2 regions of the Nocardioides sp. NPDC057767 genome follow, and region 2 is predicted to be linked to the other one. Evidence: predicted binding sites of a transcription regulator. Region 2 holds the regulator's gene; the other holds the start of a gene.
What was found. The regulator LexA, encoded in region 2, represses DNA repair genes until DNA is damaged. The targets are predictions, from matches to a motif close to TCGAACANNTGTTCGA.
Positions count from the first base shown of each region.

Region 1: recA (recombinase RecA) is a predicted target of LexA. The motif match lies at 3,396-3,411, and genes of this name have one in related genera.

Region 1 is NZ_JBHVKJ010000080.1:10,026-16,584, reverse strand. Features, by position in the region: gene ACFVDI_RS26530 (PPK2 family polyphosphate kinase) at 1-135, opposite strand, end outside; gene ACFVDI_RS26525 (GNAT family N-acetyltransferase) at 176-871, opposite strand; gene ACFVDI_RS26520 (phosphoribosyltransferase) at 895-1,395, opposite strand; gene ACFVDI_RS26515 (regulatory protein RecX) at 1,392-1,973, opposite strand; gene recA (recombinase RecA) at 2,165-3,214, opposite strand; gene ACFVDI_RS26505 (DUF4396 domain-containing protein) at 3,451-4,173, opposite strand; gene ACFVDI_RS26500 (DUF6153 family protein) at 4,304-4,744, shown strand; gene ACFVDI_RS26495 (DUF305 domain-containing protein) at 4,837-5,478, shown strand; gene ACFVDI_RS26490 (MFS transporter) at 5,532-6,559, opposite strand, start outside.
Region 2 is NZ_JBHVKJ010000010.1:21,749-32,471, reverse strand. Features, by position in the region: gene ACFVDI_RS07300 (hypothetical protein) at 1-479, opposite strand, end outside; gene ACFVDI_RS07295 (SHOCT domain-containing protein) at 479-757, opposite strand; gene ACFVDI_RS07290 (PIG-L deacetylase family protein) at 937-1,764, shown strand; gene ACFVDI_RS07285 (HIT domain-containing protein) at 1,781-2,137, opposite strand; gene ACFVDI_RS07280 (vitamin B12-dependent ribonucleotide reductase) at 2,219-5,149, opposite strand; gene nrdR (transcriptional regulator NrdR) at 5,332-5,832, opposite strand; gene ACFVDI_RS07270 (hypothetical protein) at 6,231-7,112, shown strand; gene ACFVDI_RS07265 (LysM peptidoglycan-binding domain-containing protein) at 7,257-7,634, opposite strand; gene lexA (transcriptional repressor LexA) at 7,815-8,582, shown strand; gene ACFVDI_RS07255 (alkaline phosphatase D family protein) at 8,680-10,365, shown strand; gene ACFVDI_RS07250 (MXAN_6640 family putative metalloprotease) at 10,505-10,723, shown strand, end outside.

The sequences.
Region 1 (6,559 bases), on a different contig from region 2:
CAGGGTCGGGCCGAGCTCGGCGAGCACCTGCTTGCCGGTCTCCTTGTCGGCGCCGACGCCGGGCGCGGAGTTGGTGTCGTACTTCCGCAGGTCCACCGGTCCGGCGGGCAGCCGCAGCTCGTCGAGGAGGCTCATGACCCGACGATAGGCCCGCGACCGGGGTCAGCGGAGCAGGTCAGCCGAGAACGCGTCGCAGATCGAGCGAGCAGCCGACCATCGTGGTCGTCGAACCGTCGGGCTGGATCTCGTCGAACCAGGTGCCCTGCTCGAATCCCACCTTGTCGAGCATCCGCAGCGAGGCGGCGTTGCGGTGGTCGGGGGCGGCGAAGCAGGCGGTCGCGCCGGGATAGCGGCGCGGGACCGAGGTGAGCCAGACCCAGGCCATCCGCGGCCCGATCCCGCGGCCGACGAAGGCCGGCTCCCCGATCGCGTAGTCGAAGCCGATCGCGTCCGGGTCGGGCGTGAGCAGGGCGTAGTCGGGCTCGTCGCTGATCCGGTAGTCCTGGCAGAAGCCGACCGAGCGCCCGTTGACCTCGATGACCCAGAAGGTCACGGGTGTCTTGCCATCGATGTCGGGCCCGTAGTTCTCCGTCACCCACTCGGGTGTGGGCTCGCCGTCGACGGCGTACCACCGGTGCACGTGCTCGGCGTTGAGCCAGCGGATCAGGTGCGGAAGGTCCCCGCGGGTCATCGGTCGCAGCGCGACCACAGGCATCGGGTCGGAGGAGAACTCCTTCACCTCGCCCGAGAGGTCCACGGCGTACGCAGGCCGCCCGGCGATCCTCGTCGCCGCCGAGGCCCAGCTCTCCCCCGGGCGCGTCACCCCGCCGAGACGTTGTGTCCCGGTGTGGACGGCGACCGGTGTGAACATGACCTCAGGCTAGCGCCGAGGGGTCAGTGGGCCTGACCGCCACGGCGGTCGACCAGCGGCGGCTGGGAGGACCAGGGGAAATCGATCCAGCGGTCGGTCTTCTTGTAGACGTAGTCGGCGTTGATCACCGTCCACGGCTTCTCGAAGATCACCGCGGTGCGCGCCTCGGCCACGTGGCCCTCGCAGAAGTCGTGCACGATCTCCAGGGTCTTGCCGGTGTCGGCGACGTCGTCGGCGATGAGCACCTTCATGCCGGTCAGGTCGACCGCGGCCGGGGTCGGCGGGAGCATGATCGGGACGTCGAGACGCTCGTTGACGCCGGTGTAGAACTCCACGTTGACCGCGGACAGGTTCTTCACGTCGAGGGCGTAGCCCAGGCCCATCCCGAGGGCCAGGCCACCGCGGGCGATGGAGAGCACGATGTCGGGCTCGTAGCCGCTGTCGACGACCTTCTGCGCGATCTCGCGCACCGCGGTGCCGAAGAGTTCGTAGGTCAGGATCTCGCGCTCTTGCTGCTCACTCACAGGTCGGATTCTGACATGAGACCACCGGCGTCATCTTCATCGGCGAGGGCGAGCTCCTCGCGAACGATGCCGTAGGCCACACCGGCGCCGTATCCCTTGCGGGCGAGCATCCCGACCAGGCGCCGGGTCTTGGTCTGGTCGTCGAAGCGCTCCAGCGAGCGCAGCTTGCGCCGGACCATCCGCCGGCCGGCCTCACGCTCGTCGTCCGGGTCGATCTCGTCGAGCGCCTCACGGGCCACGTCGTCGTCGATCCCCTTGCGGCGCAGCTCCTGGGCGAGCGCCCGGCGCGCCAGGCCTTTTCCGGGCTGGCGGCTGGCGATCCAGGCCTTGGCGAAGGCCTCGTCGTCGATCAGGCCGACCTCTTCGAAGCGGTCCAGCAACCGCGTCGCCAATGCCGGCGGGACCTCCTTCTTCTCGAGCTTGTCGGCGAGCTCCTTGCGGCTGCGCGCCTGGCCCGTCAGGGCGTCGAGGAGGATCTTGCGCGCGATCGCCTCGTGGTCGGGCTCGGGATCGTTCTTGGGGTCCGCCGGGTCGGCGGGGCGAGGCTTGCGCGTACGCGACCGTGTTGGTTTCGACACGGACTCGCTCGCTCCCCTCGACAAGCTCGGGACATCGCCTCGCGAGTCCGGCTCAACCACCGGAGTGCCGGCCCAGGCCTCGACTCCCAGGGAGACATCCCCCAGCCAGTCGGGCGCGGGTCGCTCGTCCACCCAGGGGTCCTGGGTGGACGAGCGGTCACGCTTGGACGAAGCCACGGGCGCTCAGGGGCCTAGAAGTCCTCGACACCAGCGGGCTCGGCCGCGGGCGCGGCCTCTGCCTCGACGGTCGGAACGACACCGAGCTTCTCCAGGATCCGCTTCTCCAGCTCGTTGGCCAGGTCGGGGTTGTCCTTGAGGAAGTTGCGGGAGTTCTCCTTGCCCTGGCCGAGCTGGTCGCCCTCGTAGGTGTACCAAGCGCCGGCCTTGCGGACCAGGCCCGCCTCGACACCGACGTCGATCAGGCCGCCCTCGCGGGAGATGCCCTTCCCGTACATGATGTCGAACTCGGCCTGCTTGAACGGCGGGGCCACCTTGTTCTTCACGACCTTGACGCGGGTGCGGTTGCCGACCATGTCGGTGCCGTCCTTGAGCGTCTCGATCCGGCGCACGTCGAGTCGCACCGAGGAGTAGAACTTCAGCGCGCGACCACCGGTCGTGGTCTCGGGCGAGCCGAACATCACGCCGATCTTCTCGCGCAGCTGGTTGATGAAGATCGCCGTCGTGCCGGAGTTGTTGAGGGCCGAGGTCATCTTCCGCAGCGCCTGGCTCATCAGTCGCGCCTGCAGACCGACGTGGCTGTCGCCCATCTCGCCCTCGATCTCGGCCCGCGGCACCAGCGCCGCGACGGAGTCGATGACGATCAGGTCGAGCGCGCCCGAGCGGATCAGCATGTCGGCGATCTCCAGGGCCTGCTCACCGGAGTCGGGCTGGGAGACCAGCAGGGCGTCGGTGTCGACACCGAGGTTCTTCGCGTATTCCGGGTCGAGGGCGTGCTCGGCGTCGATGAAGGCCACGATGCCACCGGCGCGCTGCGCGCTGGCGACCGAGTGGAGGGCCACCGTCGTCTTACCCGACGACTCCGGACCGTAGATCTCCACGACCCGGCCGCGAGGCAGACCACCCAGGCCCAGCGCCACGTCGAGCGCGATCGAGCCGGTCGGGATCACCTCCAGGGGAGCCCGGGTCTCGTCGCCCAGCCGCATGACCGAGCCCTTGCCGAACTGCCTTTCGATGTTGGCGAGAGCGGCATCCAATGCCTTCTCGCGATCACCTGCCGCCATGTTCTTTCCTTCCTGAGGAGCAGATTTCTTGCTCCTGCCTGCCGCTTGTCCACGTGTCTTCGTCGTCATCAAGGCAGACGCTAGACGGGACCACCGACAGTTTCTGAACGGGACCCTCCGGCACGGTGTTTCACGACCCCTCGCAAAGCACGAACCACGCTCCACCTACCACCACACTAACCCGAACAAGCGTTCGATGTGAACACCTGTTCGGGCGTGTCGGGGCCGCCGAACCCTCAGTGGCCCTGCATCTCCATATGCTCGGCGGGAGCCGGGTCGCTGCCGAGCTCGTCGGCGACGGAGACCGAGAGGCCACCCAGCATGAAGGCGAAGATCGCCACCGCCAGGGCACCGCTCGAGAACGCCGGGATGTAGCGACGGAAGCCCTGCTGAACCGGCTCCGCGCCGTGGTACTCGTGCGTCAGCGCGTGCCCCTTGCCCCGCTGCAGCAGGTAGCGGTTGACCGGGAAGGCGGCCACGAAGGCGACCGTCAGCGCGATCATCATCCCGACCCAGAACACGACGTTGACCAGCCCGGCCTCCATGGCCCCGGGGATGAGCGCCATGACCAGGTTGTCGACCAGCTCCATGGTCGCGATCGACAGCGTGTCGGCCGCGAGCACGACACTGAGCGCCGCACCGAGGGCGAGCCCCGACTTCAGCAGTGGCAGGGTCGAGAGCGCGTAACCGAAGAGGAACGCCAAGGAGACGGCCAAGACGATCGTCCACCCCGTGCCGAGGCCGATCGCGGTGCCGATCATCAGGCCGGCGATCTCGCCGATCGCACACCCGGTGAGGCAGTGCAGCGTCGCGCTGGCGGCCATCGCGTTCACGCCGCCCCCACCGTGGCCGCCATGGGCACCGTGCCCGGAGTGCGTCGAGTGGTCGGCGTGCTCACCATGACCCTCGTGCATCGAGTGCTCATGTCCGGCGTGCACGTGCTCGTCCTGCGACTTCATGTCGCTCCCTTGCTCGATCGTTCGTCTGCCTACAGGCAATTCATACCCCATGGGGGTATAGTCTCGCAAGCGATATCCGCCCCGCACGCCCGCTTTGTCCAACCGCACGCGACTCCTTAGGGTGTGCGTTGTGTGGACGGCACGACGACAGCGGACGACCCGGACGGCCGCACGCGCCAGCCTGCTGGCGGCGGTGCTGGTCACGGTTGCCGGCATGCTGGGCATGCATGCGCTGAGTCTGCACGGCACCCGCACCGACGGCGAGCACGCCACGCTGCACCTGCCCGCAGCGCACGTGGGCCACACCCACGCCCTCGACCATGCCGACCACGGATCCGACGCCGGCCACACCGGACAGCCCGGCGACGACGGGCACACCGCGATGCTGCTGTGCGCGGCGTTCCTGCTCGCTGCCGGCGCGCTGCTCCTGAGCGGGCTGTGGCGGCGTACGCCTGCCTGGTGGTTCTCCCAGGCACGCCGACGCGCGCGCACAGCCGGGTCCGCGCTCTTCGTCAGCCGTCCGGCGACCAGGCCACCGCCGGAGTGGGAGTTCTCCGTCATCAGGTGCTGATCGCGCCCTGATCCACCTGCGATCAGGGACGCCCCCGAGTGCAGGTAGGTCGACAAGGCCCGGAAACAGCACATCACAAGGAGAAACAACAGATGCGTACGCAACGTCCCCTCATTCGCGCGACCTGGGCCGCGGCCGGCCTGGCCGTGCTCCTGACCCTGTCCGGCTGCGGCGGCAGCGAGGAGGCCAAGGCCCCGCAGAAGCTCTCGGAGACCGAGCACAACAAGGCCGACGTCGCCTTCGCGACCGACATGATCCAGCATCACGCCCAGGCGATGGCGATGGTCGATCTGACCATGGACCGTACGCTCGATCCCGAGGTCCAGGAGCTGGCCGATGCGATCCGGGCAGCGCAGAGCCCCGAGATCGAGACCATGTCCTCCTGGCTCCAGGAGTGGGGCGAGGAGGTGCCCTCGACGATGCGCGACCACGTCAACGGCGGCCACGAGGGCCACGGCGACGAGGAGAGCAGCATGTCCGACTCGATGGAGGGCATGGACGCAGACATGCCCGGGATGATGTCCGCCGAGGACATGGACGCCCTGGAGAGCGCTTCCGACGCCGAGTTCCAGGACATGTGGCTGGAGATGATGATCGAGCACCACGAGGGTGCGGTCGAGATGTCCGAGTCCCAGCAGGACGAGGGCCAGTTCAAGCCGGCCGTCGATCTCGCCGGCACCATCATCGAGTCCCAGTCGACCGAGATCGACACGATGGAGAAGATCCTCGGCTGAGGCCCTGGCAGCGGGCAGGGCCGCCTGACGGCCCTGCCCGCGCTGCCTGCCTCTCAGGCCGCGCGGTCAGCCCGGCGGGCCACGTACGCAGCCCCGAACAGCACCGCGACCAGCAGGATCGTGCCGAGCGCGAGTGCCGGATATCCGGCCGCGTCGACGACGACGCCCGAGACCGCCCCTGCGGCCGCCGCGGCGACGCCCATGATCAGGTCAGCGCTGCCCTGGACGTCGGCGCGGACCTCGAGCGGGGTGTGGTCGGCGACGGAGGTGGCGGCCGCGATCGTGGCCAGCGACCAGCCGAGACCGAGGAGGAAGAGCCCGGCGAAGATCCGCCCCGAGCTCCCCTGCGGCGCCGCGGCGCACAGGACCAGGGCCACCAGGAGCACCCCGCCGCCGAGCGCCATCACGTCGGCCCGGCCGACGCGGTCGGCGAGCCAGCCGGCGACCGGCGCGAAGGCGAACATGCCCAGGACGTGCCCGCTGATCACCAGCCCGATGACCTCGAGCCCGGCCCCGCCGTGCTCCATGTGGAGCGGGGTCATCACCATCACCGCCACCATGGTGGCGTGTGCCGCAGCCTGTCCGACCACGGCCGCCGCGAGCGCGGGCCGGTCCCGGATCGCGACGAGCGCCCGGCGCCAGCTGGTGGTCTCGACAGGCTCGACCACCGGTGCGGACTCGACCACCGGTGCGGACTCGACCACCGGTGCGGACTCGACCACCGGTGCGGACTCCACGACCGGTGCGGACTCCCGGGCGACCAGCAGCGGGTCAGGCCGCAGGAAGGCCCCGACCACCAGCGCGGCGGCCAGCATCCCGATCGACCCGACCGCGAACGGCCCGGTGAGCACCGGGATCCCGACTGCGTCGGAGAAGACCTCGGCCACACCGGTCAGGTTGGGGCCGAGCACCGCTCCGAAGGTGGTCGCCCAGACCACGACCGAGAGTGCCCGCGCCCGGCTTCTCGCCGGGGCCAGGTCGGTGGCCGCGTAGCGCGCGCCGTTGTTCGCCGCGGTGGTCGCGCCGAGCAGGAGCGCACCGACCAGCAGCAACGTCATCGAGCCGACCACGCCGGCCAGGA
Region 2 (10,723 bases):
TCGTCGGCCCACGCCTGCGCGACAGACCGGGCCTGCTCGGCGCTGAGCCGGGCGCGGGTGCCGGGTCGGGCCATCATCCCGTAGCGGGTGTTCCACATCATGGCCGGCCCGAACTCGAGCTGCACGGCCCCGGTCGACGGATCGACCAGCACCTCGGTGGCCTTGGCCCCGTCGGACTCCTCGAGCTCGGCGTAGTAGTTGTTCTCGAACCGCATGACCTCACCTACGCGCAGCCCGGGCCCCAGCGTCTCGGCGAAGTCCTCGGCTCGGTCTCGTGCCTCGGCGAGGTCGTCCACCGGATCGCGTTCGCCGCCCGGCCGCCACGACTCGGCCGAGCCGCCCATCATCGGCATGCCCGTCCCACCCCAGGGGCCGAACCCTCGGCCGTCATCGTCGTCCTGGGTGACCAGCCAGGCGCCGGAGCCGAGCATCGCGAGCAGAGCGACCAGCGGAATCCACAGGCTCTTGAGCGTACGCATCACCGGGGCTCGGTCCGCGCGGTCCTCGACGAGCGCAGCGTGGCGAGCATCGACCGATAGGTCTCCTCGTCCAGCTCCCCGGCGGCGAAGCGCCGGTCCAAGATGTCCTCGGCGCTCTCCGCGGGTGCTCCGCCCCGTCGTGGCGTCGATTCACCCCAGGCACCCCCGGTCGGCAGCACGCGGGCGATGACCCAGATGACCAACGTGATCAACCCGACCCAGAAGATGGTCATGGCGATCCAGCCCACGGCCCCCATGCCGTATCCGTAACCCATCATTTGTCGACTCCTGTCCCTTCGAGCGAAGTCCGCCCTCACGCCGCGCTTCTCACTGTGATCGTCACGCGCCGGTCGTCGTCGTCACAGGGACGAAGGCCACACGCCGGAGGGCCAGAAGACCAGTGTCTGGACTCTCACCTCCACATATGCCTCCACGCCGGTGCCCGTAGCGTGTGGGCATGTTCAGCGGCCAGGGGTTCGACCAAGCCGTGGTGCTCGTCGTGCATGCTCACCCAGACGACGAGGTGTTCGCCACCGGAGCTGCGACGGTCGCCGCCAAGGCCTCGGGGATGCGGACCCATCTGCGCCTCTTCACCGGTGGCGAGGGCCGTCAAAGCCCGCTGACCCCGGCCGGCCTTGCGGCCGCGCGCCGAGCCAAGGAGGCTCGGCTCGCAGCATCAGCCGAGCTGCTCGGGATCGACACCTGGGGCTACCTGACCGAGCCCGGACGCTGGACGGACACGCCGCACTCAGCGGCGCAGACCATCGGCGCGGCCGACACCACCGACCTCGCCGCTCGTGTCAGGACCGCACTCGAAGCAATCCGACCTGACATCGTCCTCACCGTCGGACCGGACGGACTGACCGGACACCCCGACCACATCGCCTGCCACGACGCGGTCGCTCACGCCTTGGCAACGGCGGCCCACCGCCCGCGCGTCGCCCTCGGCGCGGTCCTTGACCATCGATCCGTCAGGGCAGCCACCGAGACCGCACTGATGGTCGCCGGCCGCCCGATCGGATCCGGGCGGGTCACCGGGGTGGCCATCGACAGCTCGGCCCTCACCGTCACCGGCCCACCCGACACCGAAGCGCGGCGCAGGAGTGCCCTTGATGCGTACGTCCCAGGCCTAGGCTCTTCATCGGCGACGGACATCGACACCGAACTCACTGGCACGGGCGACTCGGTCCTGCTCCGCTTCGTCCTGGACACCGCCGGCTGGACCCGGGATCACTTCCTCCCCTTGCAACTTCCCCGACCAGGGAGTCCCGATGTCACCCAGTGACACCACGACTCCCACATCACCCCTGGTCACGACACCCACCGCTGTGGATGTGCACGTGCAGGTGCTTGGAGTCCTGGTAGGCACCCAGGTTCGTCAGCACCGCCGCGGCGCCGTGCTCGCGCTCCACGTCCCGGGCAACTGCCTGGACGACACCGAGGAGCTCACGCACGTCGGCCTCGTCCTCGGCACTCACAGTCGTGAGTGATCCGAGGTGGCGTTTCGGCACCACCACGACGTGCACGGCCCAGAACGGTCGCGTGTGGTGGAACGCCAGCACCCTTGCGCTGTCGTGCACCACATGAAGGCGGTCGGGACGAGGAATGGCGACATCGCAGTAGAAGTCGGTCCCGTCGTACCCGGCATCGGCGCTCACCCCAGCAACCCTAGAGCCAACAAGTGAGTCCGGTCCCGCACCCAGGAGTGGATGCGGGACCGGACTCAGTCACTCAACGAATCAGCTGCAACCAGAGGTCGAGCCGCAGCCCTCGCAGACGTAGCAGGAGCCGGCGGGGCGCATCTTGGTGCCGCAGGTGAAGCAGAGCGGGCTGTCGATGGCCATGCCGCTGATCGACTCGAGCAGCTCGGCGGTGGTGTGGGCGGCCGCCTTGGGGGCCTCCTGCGCAGCCGCCTCGGCAGGAGCCTCCTCCTTGACGTCGGCCTCGACGACCTCGGTCTTCGCCTCCACCTTGCGCTCCGGAGCCGGCTTCTGGACGAGCTCGGCGGCGGTGGTGCCGTTGCCGAGCTGCTCGTAGGAGCCGGTCTCGAGGTAGCGCTGACGCTCGTCGGCGGAGTAGATGCCGAGAGCCGAGCGGTCCTCGAAGGACATGTAGTCCAGCGCCAGCCGGCGGAAGACGTAGTCCATGAGCGACTGTGCCATGCGTACGTCCGGGTCGTCGGTCAGACCGGCGGGCTCGAACTTCAGGTTGGTGAACTTGGAGACGTAGGTCTCCAGGGGCACGCCGTACTGGAGGCCGACCGAGACGGCGATCGAGAAGGCGTCCATGACGCCGGCCAGGGTCGAGCCCTGCTTGCCTAGCTTGAGGAAGACCTCGCCGAGCTCGCCGTCGGCGTGCGCGCCGGAGGTCATGTAGCCCTCGGCGCCACCGACCGTGAAGGAGGTGGTGCGCGAGACGCGGGACTTCGGCAGGCGCTTGCGGGTCGGCGCGTAGACGATCTTCTCGATGATCTTCTCGACGACCTCGGGCTCGACCTCGGCCTCAGCCGCAACCTCGGCAGCAGCCGTGGAGAGACCCTGGTCCTTCTTGGCGTTCTCCGACTTGCCGTCGGCCAGCGGCTGGCCGACCTTGCAGTTGTCGCGGTAGATCGCGGTGGCCTTCAGACCCAGCTTCCACGACTCCATGTAGACCTGCTCGATGTCCTCGACGGTCGCCGACTCGGGCAGGTTGACGGTCTTGGAGATCGCGCCGGAGAGGAACGGCTGGGTAGCCGCCATCATGCGTACGTGGCCCATCGGCTGCAGCGCACGCTTGCCCATCGCGGTGTCGAAGACCTCGTAGTGCTCCTGGCGCAGGCCGGGGGCGTCGACGACGTGGCCGTGCTCGGCGATGTAGGCGACGATCGCCTCGATCTGCTCGGCCTGGTAGCCCAGCTTGGTCAGCGCCCGCGGGATCACCTGGTTGACGATCTGCATCGAGCCGCCGCCGACGAGCTTCTTGAACTTGACCAGCGAGAAGTCCGGCTCGATGCCGGTGGTGTCGCAGTCCATCATGAAGCCGATGGTGCCGGTCGGCGCGAGCAGCGAGGCCTGGGCGTTGCGGAAGCCGTTGACCTTGCCGATCTCGACGACGTCGGACCACACCCGGGTCGCCGCGTCGATGATGTTGCGGTCGACCGGGTTGATCGAGCGGACCGCGTCGTTGGCGGCCTGGTGCTTGCGCATGACCCGCTGGTGGGCCTCGGCGTTGCGGGCGTAGCCGGCGTACGGACCGACGACGCCGGCCAGCTCGGCCGAACGCTTGTAGCCGGCACCGGTCATCAGCGAGGTGATGGCGGCAGCCATGGTCCGGCCGCCCTCGGAGTCGTAGCCGAGACCCATCGCCATCAGCAGGGCGCCGAGGTTGGCGTAGCCGATGCCGAGCTGGCGGTAGTCGCGGGTGGTCTCGCCGATCGCCTCGGTCGGGAAGTCGGCGAAGCAGATGGAGATGTCCATCGCGGTGAAGACGACCTCACAGGCCTGCTGGAAGCGGACCGCGTCGAAGGTGTCGTCGTCCTTGAGGAACTTCAGCAGGTTGAGCGACGCCAGGTTGCAGGAGGAGTTGTCCAGCGACATGTACTCCGAGCACGGGTTGGAGCCGGTGATCCGGCCCGTCTCCGGGTTGGTGTGCCAGTCGTTGATGGTGTCGTCGTACTGCAGACCCGGGTCGGCACACTCCCACGCGGCGACCGAGATCTTGCGGAACAGCTCGCGGGCGTCGATCTCCTCGATGACCTCACCGGTCGTACGCGCCCGGAGGCCGAACTTCTTGCCCTCCTCGACCGCGCGCATGAACTCGTCGGAGACGCGCACCGAGTTGTTGGCGTTCTGGTACTGCACGGACGAGATGTCCTTGCCGCCCAGGTCCATGTCGAAGCCGGCGTCGCGCAGCGCGCGGATCTTGTCCTCCTCGCGCGCCTTGGTCTCGACGAACTCCTCGATGTCGGGGTGGTCGACGTCGAGGACGACCATCTTCGCGGCGCGACGGGTGGCGCCACCGGACTTGATGGTGCCCGCGGACGCGTCGGCGCCGCGCATGAAGGAGACCGGGCCGGAGGCGGTGCCGCCGGAGGACTTCAGCAGCTCCTTGGAGGAGCGGATGCGGGAGAGGTTGAGACCGGCACCGGAGCCGCCCTTGAAGATCAGGCCCTCCTCCTTGTACCAGTTCAGGATCGAGTCCATGGAGTCGTCGACCGAGAGGATGAAACAGGCCGAGACCTGCTGGGGGGACTCGGTGCCGACGTTGAACCAGACCGGCGAGTTGAACGCGAAGTGCTGGTTGACCAGCAGCCAGGTGAGCTCGCGACCGAAGAGGTCGGCGTCGGCCTCGGAGGCGAAGTAGCCGTTCTCCTTGCCGGAGGCGACGTAGGTGTTCACGACCCGGTCGATCAGCTGCTTCAGGCTCTGCTCACGCTTGTCGGTGCCGAGGGCACCGCGGAAGTACTTGGTCGTCACGATCGTCGAGGCGTTGATCGACCAGAAGTCGGGGAACTCGACCCCGGTCTGCTCGAAGACGGTCTCACCCGTCTTCCAGTTCTTCTGGACGACGTCGCGTCGCTCCCAGGTGATCTCGTCGTAGGGGTGGACGCCCTCGGTGCTGAAGATCCGCTCGATCTTCAGCCCGGCGCCCGCCTTCGACGATGCCTGTGCCTCTGATGCCGTGTCTGTCATTTCGTTCCCCCTGTTGTCATCGATCGCTGTGCCGTACTGCTGGTCGGTGCTGATGGTGGAGTCTCCTGTGCGCCCGTTCGGGCTTCGTGCGTCGTGCTGTTGTCTTGCTGGATGGCCCGGACAGGTCGCTTCCCCACGGCCTGCCCGGGCCGGTCTGTGTGCCATCTCCCATGGCCGTGGGATCAGTCGGTGCCCACCGGGGCCTCGACCGGATGTTCTGCCTCGAAGTCCTGGACTTCCCGTTCCGTACGCAGCATCTGGATCTCGCGCTCGAAGTCGTCGGCCGAGCCGAAGGCCCGGTAGACGCTCGCGAAGCGCAGGTAGGCCACCTCGTCGAGCTCGCGCAGCGGCGCGAGGATCGCCAGCCCCACCTCGTGGCTGGGCACCTCAGCCAACCCCTGGCTCCGCAGCGCCTGCTCGACCTCCTGGCCGAGGCAGGCGAGCTGGTCCTCGGTGACCGGGCGGCCCTTGCACGCCTTGCGTACGCCGTGCACCGCCTTGTCGCGGCTGAACGGCTCCGCCGCGCCGGAGCGCTTGGCCACCATCAGCTGCATCTGCTCGACGGTCGTGAACCGCTTCCCACATTCCTGGCAGACCCGACGACGCCGGATCTGGCCGCCGTCCTCGGCCACGCGGGAGTCGAGAACCTTGGTGTCGCTGTGTCGGCAGAACGGACAGTGCACGGTCGAGCCCCTCTCGTGAAGCCTTGTGGATCCAGGCCGTCTCAGCGGCGGCCCGAGCCTGTGGAACCTGTGGAATTGAGCGTGAGTCCCTGTGGAACAACACCCCCGTCGCTGTGGGTCATCCACCTGTTCATGTGAACTAGATGTGGATAACTACAGCGGTGTAACTACTAGATGTAGTGGTAACCGTACGCCCGCCCCCCAGTCGATGCAAGCGAGCGCCGCGTTTCCCCGTGCGCCCGGCGTGTCGTCGGTCAAACACCGAAAGATTCCGGTTCAGCGGCGACGCGCTGGCCCAGATGGGTAAGAATGACCCCGTGACAAACATCTCCGGAGGAAATCGCGTCGGGTCGCGGAGAGGCACGCGCCCCAGAAGCGGTCCCCGGCCACCGTTCATCTTGCCTGCGATCGCGACGCTGGCATTCCTCGTCATCTGGGGAGTGCTGGTGTGGGTCGCCGTCGGTTTCGGGGCCGACGCACGAGGAGGCGATTCCGGCGCCTGGGTGAAGCTCGCCGTCGCGGCCGTCGTCGCAGTCGCCTGTCTCTTCCTGACCTTCACCTTCGCCGGGAAGGCCTGGCGGGCCCTCACCGGCTCCCCCACCCCACCGCCCGCCGACGACTACACCGGAAGCCACTCCAACGCCTACGTCGAGGAGCAGGACTACCCGGAGCAGCCATACGGCGACCAGACGACCTACATGGAGCAGGACTACTACGGCACCGGCTCCTACGGCTACGAGGACACCGGCTCCTACGGCCGGCACAGCTCCGACACCGGGAGCCAGGCTCCCTACGGTGACACCGGCAGCCGCTCGGCCTACACCGACACGGGCTCCCAGTCGCCCTACGGCTACACGAGCAGCTCCTCGGACTTCGGCAACACCGGGAGCCGGTCGGCCTACAGCACGCCGAGCTACCAGCCGCCGACGCCGCCGAGCACCCCGCCCTACTACACGAGCCCGCCGACCCCGGCCTCCACGCCGACCAGCTCCCCGGCGTACGGCTCGCAGGGCTACGGCACCGACAGCTACCCCACCCAGCAGGCCGGCTCCTCGCAGTATCAGTCCGGCGCCTACCAGGCTCCGGCCAGCTACGGCCAGACCGGCTCGAGGGCTCGACTGACCCAGGATCCGGCAGCGACGCAGGCGATGCCCACCCAACGACAGCCCCAGGAACCGCCCGCCGCTCAGCCGGACGACGAGTGGCCGCCGCGTCACAGCACCCGCAACAAGCAGTGGCCGCCGCCCGAGCCGGACACGCCCTACCGCGGGCGTCACTGACGACGACCGCCAGGACAGCGAGAGTGCTGCAGACGCTTCCCATCGTCTGCAGCACTCTCACATTTCCCCGGTTGCCGGCTGCCAGGGTGCCCGCCGCGCGGGCTGACTCCCTCGAAGGAGCAGCCGGACATCTGTGGGCGCCCGCTACGGCGCGGTCGGAACGATCAGGGTCTGCCCGGACACGAGCATCGAGGACTCGAGACCGTTGAGCTCCTTGATCCTCTGCTCCATCTCCCGAATCGAAGCGCCGGTCCCGGCGACGGCTTCCGCGGAGATGTCCCAGAGCGTGTCGCCATCGCCGACGACCATCGTGTGAGCGGCGGGGGCGGGGCTTTTGTCGGCATCACCGTCCACCGCGAAGGCCACCCGCGCCCCGACGAAAGCGATCGCGAAGAGCACGACGAGCGCGAAGGCGAACACGACGATCCGCCCACGACGGGTGAGCCGCACCGTCGAGCGACGCACCTCCGGCACGGGCCGGGGCGGCTCGGCTACGGGCAGCACATAGACGGTTGCACTCATCACGGCCTCCAGTTCACAAGTCTCTCGATCACGTGTTCGATCGAGCACATGTTCGAAGGTAGATCACGTGTTCGAACAACGCAAGTAGCGACGTCAGGAATTTTTGAACGCCGACACGCACTTCGAACGAGATCGAACAGATGTTTGATGTCGTGGTGCCAGAGGGACTAATGTGATGACATGACCACGCAGAAGACAGGCACCGGATCAGGCGGTTCGAAGAAGAGCCGCGTCCGCGAGCTGCCCGACGGGCCGCCGGACGCGACCGGGCTCACGCCGCGTCAGCAGCGCATCCTCGCTCACCTGCGCGACAGCATCGAGCAGCGCGGCTACCCGCCCAGCATGCGCGAGATCGGTGCCGCCGTCGGGCTGACCAGCACCAGCAGCGTCGCCCACCAGCTGCGCGCGCTGGAGCAGCGTGGTCTGATCCGCAAGGACCCGAAGCGACCCCGTGCCCTCGAGGTCTTCCTCCCCGAGGTGATGGCCCACCGCAAGGCCATGGCCGGCGAGGAGACCGAGCCGGCGCTCACCGCCGAGGCCGTCGTCAACCCCAACCCCGACGCCACCATGGTTCCCCTGGTCGGTCGGATCGCGGCCGGTGGCCCGATCCTGGCCGAGGAGACCTCGAGCCAGCAGAGCATCGAGGACGTCTTCCCGCTGCCCAAGCAGCTGGTCGGCAACGGCGACCTCTTCCTGCTCTCGGTCTCCGGTGACTCGATGGTCGACGCCGCGATCTGCGACGGCGACTTCGTGGTCGTGCGCCAGCAGCCCACCGCGGAGAACGGCGAGATCGTGGCCGCGCTGATCGACGGCGAGGCGACGGTCAAGACGCTCTCCCGCAAGGACGGCAAGGTGTGGCTGCTGCCGCACAACGCGGCGTACGAGCCGATCGACGGCACCCACGCGACGATCCTCGGCAAGGTGACGGCGGTCCTGCGCAGCCTCTGAGTCCTGTCTCACACCTCCCGCGACCAGTCCGGGAACTCTGCGTGAAATCCAGCCGCCGGCCCATGACAGGGCCGGCGGCTGCGTCGTTCCATACAGCGTGACTCAGAGCAGCACGACCCAGACGCAGATCGACCGCCGCACCCTCATCGCCGCCGGCCTGGCCACCGCCGCAGGAGTGGGAGTCGTGGCACTGCCGACACCCGCCGAGGCAGCCGGCACCACGCTCAACCACTTCCAGCACGGCGTCGCCTCCGGCGACCCGCTCCCGGACCGCGTGGTCATCTGGACCCGGGTCACGCCCACCGCGGAGGCGACCCCGGGGTCCGGACGGGGCGAGGAGATCCTGGTCCACTGGGAGGTCTCGCCGACCGCGGACTTCAGCCGCCTCACCGCCAAGGGCACCCAGCTCACCGGCCCGGACCGCGACCACACCGTGAAGCTCGACGTCACCGGCCTGTCCCCGGAGAGCTGGTACTTCTACCGCTTCACCTACAACGGCCAGACCAGCCGCGTCGGCCGCACACGCACCGCTCCGGCTGCGGACGCGGCCCCGGACAACGTACGTTTCGGGGTGGTCTCCTGCTCCAACCTGCAGGCCGGCTGGTTCGCCGCCTACCGCCATCTGGCCGCGCGCGACGACCTGCACGCGATCCTCCACCTGGGCGACTATCTCTACGAGTACGGCCCCGGCGAGTACGGCTACGGCATGGCCAACGAGGACATCCGCCCGCACGAGCCGGCCCACGAGATGCACACCCTGGCCGACTACCGGGTCCGGCACGCCCAGTACAAGCGCGACGCCGACCTCGCCGACGCGCACGCACACCTGCCCTGGATCGTCACCTGGGACGACCACGAGTCCGCCAACGACGCCTGGCTGCTGGGTGCGGAGAACAACGAGCCCGGCGAGTACGACTGGATCGACCGCAAGACCAACGCCAACCAGGCCTACGACGAGTGGATGCCGCTACGTGTCGACGGCACTGCCGTCGTCGAGACCGGCGGGCACCTCCACGACCGCATCTACCGGCGGCTGAGGTTCGGCACCCTCCTCGAGCTGAGCATGCTCGACCTGCGCTCCTACCGCTCCGAGCAGGTCGCCCGCACCGACCTGGCCGGCGTCGACGACCCCGACCGTACGATCACCGGCGACGAGCAGCTGGAGTGGCTCAAGGAGGGCCTGCTCACCGACGCCCGGTGGAAGATCGTCGGCAACCCGGTCATGATCGCGCCGGTCACCTTCGCGGCCCTCCCGAAGAGCCTGGTCAGCCCGGTCAACGACGTCACCGGGCTGCTGCCCGACAACGGCATCGCCTACAACGTCGACCAGTGGGACGGCTACACCGCCGACCGCACCGAGCTCTTCGAGCACATCCGCGACAACGCGATCACCGACACGGTGTTCGTCACCGGCGACATCCACTCGGCGTGGGCCTGCGACCTGCCGTACGACTCCGCCGTCTACCCGCTCGGCAGGACCGCCGGCGTCGAGTTCGTCGCCACCTCGGTGACCTCGAACAACCTCAAGGACATCCTCGGCGCACCGCGCCGCACGGTGAGCGTGACGGTCGAGAACATCATCAGGACCGCCAACCGCCATGTGCGCTACCTCAACTTCGACGACCACGGCTTCTCGGTCCTCGACGTGACCCGCAACCGGGCCCAGATGGACTGGTACGTCATCGGCGAGCGCAAGGACTCCAGGACCACGGCCACCTGGGCCAGGTCGTACGCCACCGCGAGCGGGAGCAACCGGCTCCATCACGTCACCGAGCCGGTCTAGGCGTTTCACCGATGTGGCCGAGTCGCGTGCCCTTAGACTGCCCTGGTCTACCTTCCCGAACGTCTGGTATCTCATGCGAAACATTGCCCGCCGGATCAACCGCAAACAACGCTCCCTCGTCTTGATCGCAGGGATGGTAGTGGCCACCTTCGCCGCCACCATGCCCGCAACCGGATCGACCCCGGCGAGCTCGGTGCGGACCGGCGGCGACACCAGCGCCGCACAGCCGGTGACAGAGGAGGAGGCCCGGGAGGCTCTCGCCGAGGCCAAGAAGGTCAAGCGCAACCAGTCGGTCCGTGGCGCCCGCCAGGTCGTGCCAGGTCGGCACGTCGCCGGCCGGCCCGACGCGACCATCGCC